One region of the Brevundimonas sp. LPMIX5 genome, then DNA from elsewhere that is predicted to be linked to it. Evidence: riboswitches for the same ligand, from Rfam matches in the RefSeq annotation. Region 1 holds a riboswitch; the other holds the start of a gene.
The links. Region 1 has a riboswitch for cobalamin ahead of D1604_RS04870 (DUF1852 domain-containing protein). Riboswitches for the same ligand answer to the same signal wherever they lie in the genome.
Positions count from the first base shown of each region.

Region 2: it holds a riboswitch for cobalamin, as region 1 does, so the genes downstream of both, D1604_RS02870 (TonB-dependent receptor plug domain-containing protein) here and D1604_RS04870 (DUF1852 domain-containing protein) in region 1, are expected to answer to the same signal.

Region 1 covers NZ_QWTZ01000002.1:781,378-785,809, reverse strand. The annotation lists gene D1604_RS04875 (short-chain fatty acyl-CoA regulator family protein) at 1-1,200, shown strand, start outside; cobalamin riboswitch at 1,264-1,479, shown strand; gene D1604_RS04870 (DUF1852 domain-containing protein) at 1,586-2,572, shown strand; gene D1604_RS04865 (methionine synthase) at 2,602-3,630, shown strand; gene D1604_RS04860 (MerC domain-containing protein) at 3,681-4,058, opposite strand; gene D1604_RS04855 (TonB-dependent receptor domain-containing protein) at 4,125-4,432, opposite strand, start outside.
Region 2 covers NZ_QWTZ01000002.1:379,355-383,786, reverse strand. The annotation lists gene D1604_RS02880 (MBL fold metallo-hydrolase) at 1-506, shown strand, start outside; gene D1604_RS02875 (dicarboxylate/amino acid:cation symporter) at 650-1,921, shown strand; cobalamin riboswitch at 2,051-2,261, shown strand; gene D1604_RS02870 (TonB-dependent receptor plug domain-containing protein) at 2,394-4,343, shown strand; gene D1604_RS02865 (DUF2842 domain-containing protein) at 4,390-4,432, opposite strand, start outside.

The sequences.
Region 1 (4,432 bases):
CTGATCTCGGATGTGCGCGACGCGCTGGCGGACGGCGGCGATGAGCCGATCTCGACCGTCGAGCTAAGAGAACTGGCGCTCAACATGCCCGCCGTGGGGCGCGCCCTCGTCGCCCTGCACCGCAAGACGCGTCAGAGTGCTGAACGCGCCGAGGCCATGGCTTTGAGGCTGGGTGAAGACGTGGCGGGAGAGGCCCCCGCGCGGATGCCGTTCGAGCAGGTGCGCGACTTCTTCTATTCGCGCCGCAATCACGTCGCCGAACTGGATGAGGCGGCTGAGCGTCTTTATGCGGCGGCGGGGCTGTCGCCGCGCCAGGTGCGGCCCGGACTGATCGCATGGCTGGCCGAGAAGCACGGCGTCCGCGTCGTCTTCGACGAGACGGACGAGGCCCAGCGCCGCTACGACGGGCCGAGCCGGACGCTGTATGTCTCGGCCTTTATCAAGCAGGGTCAGCAGGCCTTTCAGATGGCGCTGCAACTGGCCTTCCTGGAAGCGGGCGACCTGATCGAAAGCCTGATCGACGCCGCTGTGCTGGAAGAGCGCGAAACCCGCGACCTGTTGCGCATCGGCCTGGCTCAGTACTTCGCCGGGGCGCTGCTCCTGCCCTATGGCGACTTCCTGCGGCAGGCCGAGGTCTACGGCTATGACATCGACCGGCTGGGGCGGCATTTCGGCGTCGGGTTCGAGACGGTCTGCCACCGCCTGTCGACCTTGCAGAGACCCGGCGCCCTTGGCGTGCCCTTCTTCTTCATCCGCGTCGACCGCGCCGGGAACATCTCCAAGCGCCAGTCGGCCACGGATTTTCACTTCTCGCGCGTCGGCGGCTCGTGCCCGCTATGGAACGTCTATGAGGCCTTCGTCCAGCCGGGGCGGGTGCTGACCCAGATGGCTCAGATGCCGGACGGCCGCACCTATCTGTGGATCGCCCGCACCGTAGGCAGTCCGGGGCCAGTGTACGGCGCGCCGGGCAAGACGTTCGCGATTGGACTGGGCTGCGACATCCGTCACGCAGAGCGGCTGGTCTATTCGCAGGGGTTGAACCTGTCCGATCAGGCCGCCGCCACCCCCATCGGCGCCGGGTGCAAGATCTGCGAGCGCCCGACATGCCCGCAGCGCGCCTTCCCCTTCATCGGTCGCGCTCTGCAGATCGACATGGATCGCAGCGTCTCTACGCCCTATCCGACGGCGGCGGCGACCTGAAACAGGTATCAATAACGATATAAAGATATCCTTATATCGTTATTGACTTTGGCGACGGCCGTGGCATTTTCGCGTCGTCGTGGTTCTGCGCGCAGTCTTCGGACTGTGCGGAGCTAAGAGGGAAGCCGGTGAGACTGCGGTCGATGCCGGCGCTGCCCCCGCAACTGTGAGCGGCGAGTCGAAGGTCCATTTCGCGTCACTGGAGGTTCGCCTTCGGGAAGGCCGGACCGGAGGCGATGACCCGTGAGCCAGGAGACCTGCCGCGACAGATAACGTCCTCCGACGGGGTGTCGGTCAGGCCGCATGAGCGCCGCGACGGGACGATTCCGCGCGGGCGGTCGCGCGTCCCTGTCCGCTGTCCCGTCACAGCATAACGGCAGAGACCATGCTCAGCAGCGAATTCACCTTCAGCATCAAGCGGACCCCGCTCGACGAGGACTATGTTCCTGCCGAAAACACGCGCATCACCACCAACTTCGCGAACCTGGCGCGAGGGGAAAGCCGTCAGGAGAATCTGCGCAACACGCTGAGGATGATCGACAACCGGTTCAACTCGCTGGCGCACACGGACAATCCGAAGGGCGATCGCTACGCGGTTGAACTCCAGATCATCTCCGTCGAGATGAGCGTCGCCCCGGGTGAGGGGGCGGACAGTTTCCCGCTGATCGAAATTCTTCAGACGACGATTGTCGATCAGCAGACCGGCGAGCGGATCGACGGGATCGTGGGGAACAACTTCTCCTCCTACGTCCGCGACTACGACTTCAGCGTGGTTCTGCCGGAGCATATGAAGAGCCACCCTGGCGCCGGGGCCCCGGAAGGGTTCGGCGATCTGCATGGAAAGCTGTTCAGGTACTTCCTGACGTCAAGCGCCTATAGGGAAAATTTCCGAAAGCCGCCGGTCATCTGCCTGAGCGTGTCGAGCAACAAGACCTATCATCGGAACGGGAATGAGCATCCCGTGCTCGGCTTCGAATATGAGAATGACGAGTTCTCGCCGACTGACCAGTATTTCGCGAAGATGGGGATGAAGGTCCGCTACTTCATGCCCAAGGGCAGCGTGGCGCCGTTCGCCTTCTATCACGTGGGCGACCTGACGGCGGACTACACCGACCTGGAACTGGTCAGCACGATCAGCACCATGGAGACCTTCCAGAAGATCTATCGCCCCGAGATCTACAACGCCAACTCGCCGGCGACCGAACACTACCAGCCCAGCCTGAAATATCAGGACTATTCCCTGACCCGCATCGTCTACGACCGTGACGAGCGCAGCCGGCTGGCCGTCGAACAGGGCAGGTTCGTCGAAGAACGCTTCATCAAGCCGTACCGCGACGTCCTCGACCAATGGTCCGCCAGCTTCGCCGTTTGATCCAGCCCAGCATTCCAAAGTCATCCATCATGAAAACCCTGTTGCCCACCTCGACCGCCGGCAGTCTGCCCAAACCTGTCTGGCTGGCCGAACCTGAAACCCTCTGGTCGCCCTGGAAACTGGAAGGGGAGGACCTGATCGAAGCCAAGCGGGACGCGCTGCGGCTGTCGCTGGGCGATCAGCGCCGGGCCGGCATCGACATCGTCAGCGACGGCGAACAGACCCGCCAGCATTTCGTCACGACCTTCATTGAACACCTGGACGGCGTAGACTTCGCGAACCGCAAGACCATGCGTATCCGCAATCGCTATGACGCCAGCGTGCCGGTGGTCGCGGGCGCCGTCAGCCGACCGAAGTCGGTCTTCGTCGAGGACGCCAGATACCTTCGCGGGTTAACCGACCAGCCGATCAAATGGGCCCTGCCGGGGCCGATGACGATGATCGACACCCTCTATGACGACCACTATGGCAGCCGCGAAAAACTGGCCTGGGAATTCGCAAAAATCCTCAATGACGAGGCCAGAGAGCTGGAGGCGGCGGGCGTCGACATCGTGCAGTTCGACGAGCCGGCCTTCAACGTCTTCTTCGACGAGGTCAACGACTGGGGCGTGGCGACGCTGGAGAAGGCGGCCGAGGGGCTTCGTTGCGAGACCGCCGTCCACATCTGCTACGGCTATGGCATCAAGGCAAATACCGAGTGGAAGAAGACGCTTGGTTCCGAATGGCGGCAGTATGAGGAGGCCTTCCCCAAGCTGCGGACGTCCAGCATCGACATCATTTCGCTTGAGGCCCAGAACGCGCGCGTGCCGATGGATCTGATCGAACTGATCCGGGGCAAGAAGGTGATGGTCGGGGCCATCGACGTGGCGACCGACACGATCGAGACGCCGGAGGAGGTCGCTGACACCTTGCGTAAGGCGCTTCAGTTCGTGGACGCCGATAAACTCTATCCCGCCACCAATTGCGGCATGGCGCCCCTGTCTCGCCGTGTGGCCCAAGGCAAACTGGAAGCCCTGAGCGCCGGGGCCGAGATCATCCGGAAAGAACTGTCGGCCTAGCGCCGTGAATGCTCGACGCGCCCGTCGCCTGAAGGCGGGCGCCGGCAGGCTTAGCGGACATGCGGTCTGCGTCGCCAGTTCATCACATGAGCTGCGCTGAGCATCAGGCCGCCGACGACAGTGATCGGCGTCTCCATTTCGTGGGATGGCCACTCGGCGGCCGCTAGGAACAGCATGGCGACGCCGAGGGCTCCCAGACTGATCAGCGGCCAGGCGCGGCGTCCGCTGGCGTCCGGTCGCGTCAGGCTCCAGGCTGCGATGGGAGCCGCCGTCGCGGCGAAGGCCCAATGCACCCAGGGCGCCTCGACGAACAAACCCAGCATCGGCAGCATTCCTGCAGCGAGCGGCAGGGCCAGGCAGTGGATCATGCACAGGCAGGACAGGCCGATGGCGGCGGCGTCTCCCCAGGTTTGTACGCGAGCGGTCATGGCGATTCTTTCAGGGCGTGGCGGCCGCGACGCCTTAGACGTCGCGGCCAGGACAATAGGGAGGCGTCAGAAGCGGGCGCGGAAGCCGAGCACGAAATTGCGGCCGCGCAGCGGAGCCAGATGGCTGATGAAGGAGGCGTGATTCAGCGCCTTCTCGTCCAAAAGATTGGTCCCGCGCACGAAAATCTGGCCGCTGATGTCGGCGATCGTCGGGACGTCATAGGCGACGGTGGCGTTGATCATGTCGTAGCCGGGCGTCTTGCGCTCGAAGGCTGCGATACGATCCTGCTCGAAGACGTGGACATACTCCATGTTGCCGGACCAGGCGCCCTGATAGAAGTCGCCGCGCGCGCCCAGACGACCGGCAGGAATGC
Region 2 (4,432 bases), 400 kb from region 1:
CCTGGATGGATGAGCCGACCCATGCGGCCCTGACACGACGATTCGACTACATCTTCGAGAGCCAGCACGGCTATCCGGCCATCGTTGAGGCGCGTCCGCTTCCGCCGCACGGCTGTCGCTGGAGCGTGCCGGGGCCGGGAGGGGATCTGCCTGTCGTCACCTTCGACCAGGCGCACGGTCCGATTCGATCTGTCGGTTACAGGATCGGCGGGGTGGTCTATTCCAGCGACGTGTCCGACCTTGATGACGAGGCGCTGGAAGCAGTGCGCGGGGCTGACCTGTGGATATTGGACGCCCTTCGTTACACGCCTCATCCGACCCACGCCCATGTCGACAAGGCGCTGGACTGGATCGCGCAGACGGGCGTGAAGCAGGCCGTGCTAACTAATCTGCATATCGATCTGGACTATCAGCGATTGAAGCGAGAGCTTCCGGCCAATGTCGATGTCGCTTATGACGGTTGGCGTGACCGACTTTTGCTGGACGAGGCTCAGGCTGCGGTGTGACGCAGGCCTGTCCATGCAAAAATATGTGATGTGCCATAGAGGTTTTATCGGCTATTCGCTGCGGCTGAGATGCGGGCGGTGGGGCCCTCCATTGGTGTAACGGCGGCGTTGGGGGTTTCTGCGCCGCGAACCTGGACGACTGTATGAAACGTATGTTCGCTTACCTCATCGTCGGGGCGATGGTCCTCGGCGTTGTGACAGGCTGGGGCCTGAATCATTTTCTGACGGGGGATCAGGCTTCGGCCGCGGCCTCTAATCTCAACGTGGTGACGGATGTCTTCCTGCGGCTGATCAAGATGATCATCGCGCCGTTGGTGTTCACGACCCTGGTGGCGGGCATCGCCCATATGGAGGACGCCGCCTCGGTGGGGCGGATCGGCGTGAAGACCATGACCTGGTTCATCGGCGCTTCGATCGTCTCGCTGGTGCTGGGTCTGGTGATGGTCCAACTGCTGCAGCCGGGCGCGAACATGCACCTGCCGGAAGCGGTGGCGGCGACGGCCCCGGCGGCCTCGACCGACGCCTTCTCGCTGCACGGCTTCATCGCCCACCTGGTGCCGACCTCGATCTTCGACGCCATGGCCAGGAACGAGATCCTGCAGATCGTGGTCTTCTCGGTCTTCGTCGGCACGGCGGTCGCGGCCCTGGACGACAAGGCGCCGGCGGTGCTGCACTTGGTCGAACAGGCCGCCAGCATCATGCTGAAGGTGACCGAGTTCGTGATGAAGCTGGCGCCCTTCGCTATCTTCGCCGCCCTGGCTTCGACCATCGCCACGCAGGGGCTGGAGATGCTGGGCACCTACGCCAAGTTCGTGCTGGGCTTCTACGGGTCAATGGCGACGCTGTGGGGCCTGCTGTTCGTGGCGGGCGCCGTGGTGCTGGGCAAGCGGGTCGTCCCGCTGTTCCGGGCCATCCGCACCCCGACCCTGCTGGCCTTCTCGACCGCCAGTTCGGAAGCGGCCTATCCCCGTATCCTTGAGGCCCTGCCCAAGGTGGGCGTGCGCCGTCGCATCGTCAGCTTCGTCCTGCCGCTGGGTTATTCGTTCAATCTGGACGGGTCGATGCTCTACTGCACCTTCGGCACCATGTTCATCATGCAGGCCCACGGCGTGCATCTGAGCGTGTCGCAGCAGATCTTCATGCTGCTGCTGCTGATGGTGACGTCAAAGGGCATTGCCGGCATTCCACGCGCTTCGCTGGTGGTGATCATGGCCACCCTGACCTACTTCGGCCTGCCCGAGGCGTGGATCGCCATCGTGCTGGGCGTCGATCACCTGCTGGACATGGGGCGCTCGGCCACCAACGTCGTCGGCAACTCCGTCGCCGCCGCCGTGGTCGCCAAGTGGGAAGGCGAACTGGACGACATTCCCGAAGCGGACAGTCCGGACGGACAGGCGCAAACCGCCGCCGTCTGACGTCGGTTCAGTTCAACAAGGATCAGGGGCGTGGAGAGATCATCTCCGCGCCCCTTTTTCCTGGGCGCCGCCTCTTCGCTCTGCTTTGCCGCAATGGCGGCCAGGTTGACCTCAGCGGCAAGCGGCCTTACTGCGGCGACCGCGTCAGGTCCCTCCGAACGGGGGGTTAAAAGGGAATGGAGTGTGAAACTCCGGCTGTTCCCGCAACTGTAAGCGGCTAGCCCGCGCGTCAAACGCCACTGGCGGCTCGAAGGGTTTCGACCTGATCGACCACTGGGAAGGCGACGCGCACCGGCCTTGATCCGCGAGCCAGGAGACCTGCCTGTCGCCGTCGTTCTCCGCGCGGTCGGGATGTGCCGGGCGGTCGAGGCAACTCGTGTGACGACAGTCTTGAAACCAGCCGCGTCAGCGGCCGCCTTTGCTCGTCAGAGCGCGGTCGGTCGGGCGCGGCGTCGTCATATGGAGAACCGGATTGAACCGGACCGCATTCGCCGCCCTGGCCGCCGCCAGCCTTCTGGCCGCCGCCCCTTCCTATGCAGCGGAAGGCGCTGATCAACAGGCGGCCGCCCCTGACGTGGCGGGCCGCGCCGGCGCGACCGCCGTCGAGGACGTGGTCGTCACCGCCAACCGTTCAGCTCAGCCGATCGAGCGGGTCGGAGCTTCCGTCACCGTCCTGACGCGGGCCGCCATCGAAGCGCGCCAGACGACGGCCGTGGCCGAGCTTCTGGCGCAGACGCCCAGCGTCAATTACAGCCGCAACGGCGGGCCGGGCACCGTGACCAGCCTGCGTATTCGCGGCGCCGAAGGCCATCACACCGTCGTGCTGATCGACGGGGTCAAGCTGAACGATCCGTCCTCGACCCAGGGCGGCTTCGACTTCGGCAACCTGCTGGTTGGCGACGCCGCGCGTATCGAGGTCCTGCGCGGCGCCCAGTCGACCCTGTGGGGCAGCCAGGCCATCGGCGGCGTGGTGAACATCGTCACGACCGAGCCGACGGAAGCCTTCCAGGGCAGCCTGGACGCCGAGGCCGGCGCGCGCGGAACGACCTATTTCCGCGGCGGCGTCGGCGGCGCCAATGAGCGCCTGAGCTGGCGCCTGGCGGCCAGCCGTTATTCGACCGACGGCTATTCGGCCTACGCCACGGGGACCGAGGACGACGGCTATGACAACACCGGCCTGTCAGGTCGGTTGAATCTGAAGATCACCGACGCCGTCTCTGTGGATCTGCGCTCGGTATGGTCCAGCGGACGCGCGGATCTGGACGCCTGGAACGGCGACAGCCGCGATTACGGCAAGACCCAGGAACTGGTCGCCTACGCCGGTCTGAACTTCGACCTGTTGGATGGCCGTTTCCGCAACCGCATCGGCTATGCCCACACCGATACGGATCGCCGCAACTTCAACCCCGACAATAAAATCCAGACCCTGACCTTCGACGCCGAAGGTCAGAACCGGCGCTGGGAATATCAGGGCGCCTTCGCCGTCACCGAGACGCTGAACGCGACCTTCGGCGTCGAGCACGAAAAGTCGGAAATGAAGTCCCGCTCGCTGGGCGACTGGAATCCCAACGCCGACTACGGGCGCGGCGAGGCTGAGCTGAACAGCGTTTATGGTCAGGTTCAGTGGACCGTGCTGGACGGCCTGACCCTGACCGGCGGGCTGCGTTATGACGATCACGCTCAGTATGGCGACAATCTGCTGGGGCAGGTTGCGGCGGCCTGGTCGCTGAACGACGGCGCGACCGTGCTGCGCGCCAGCTGGGGACAGGGCTTCCGCGCGCCGGGCCTGTACGAGCTCTACAGCGAATACGGCAACCTGGATCTGCAGCCGGAAGAGGTCGACAGCTGGGAGATCGGCGTCGAACAGCGACTGTTCGACCGCGCTGTCGTCTCGGCGACCTACTTCCAGCGCGATAGCGACAATGAGATCGACTACGCCAACTGCCTGCCTGGGGACCTTCACCCGATCTGCAGCCAGCCCTACGGCGGCTACTATCAGAACATCCAGAAGGCCGAGGCCAAGGGCGTCGAGCTGATCGGCCGCTTCGACGTGACCGAGCGCCTGCACCTGAACGCCAACTACACCTGGACGGACGCCAAGAACGCCGTCGGCGAAAACGAAGGCAAGCGCCTGCGTCGCCGCCCTGAGCACATGGGCAATCTGGCGGCGGACTACGACTGGGCTTTTGGCCTGAAGACGGGCCTGTCCGTTCGCTACGTCGGCGAGTCGTTCAATGACCTGGAGAACGCGGTGAAGGTCGACGCCTTCACTCTGGTCGACCTGCGGGCTTCCTATCCGATCGACGACAATCTGGAAGTTTATGGCCGGATCGAGAACGCCTTCGACGAGGAATATCAGACCGTGCTGGGCTACGGCACGGCCGGTCGCGGCGTCTTCGGCGGCGTGCGCGTCCGCTTCTGATAAGAAGGCCGGGCCGCCCTGACATCGGGGCGGTCCGGCCGAACCTCTATTCCCGTTCGGCCCAGCGCAGCAGGGGAATAAGCGGCACG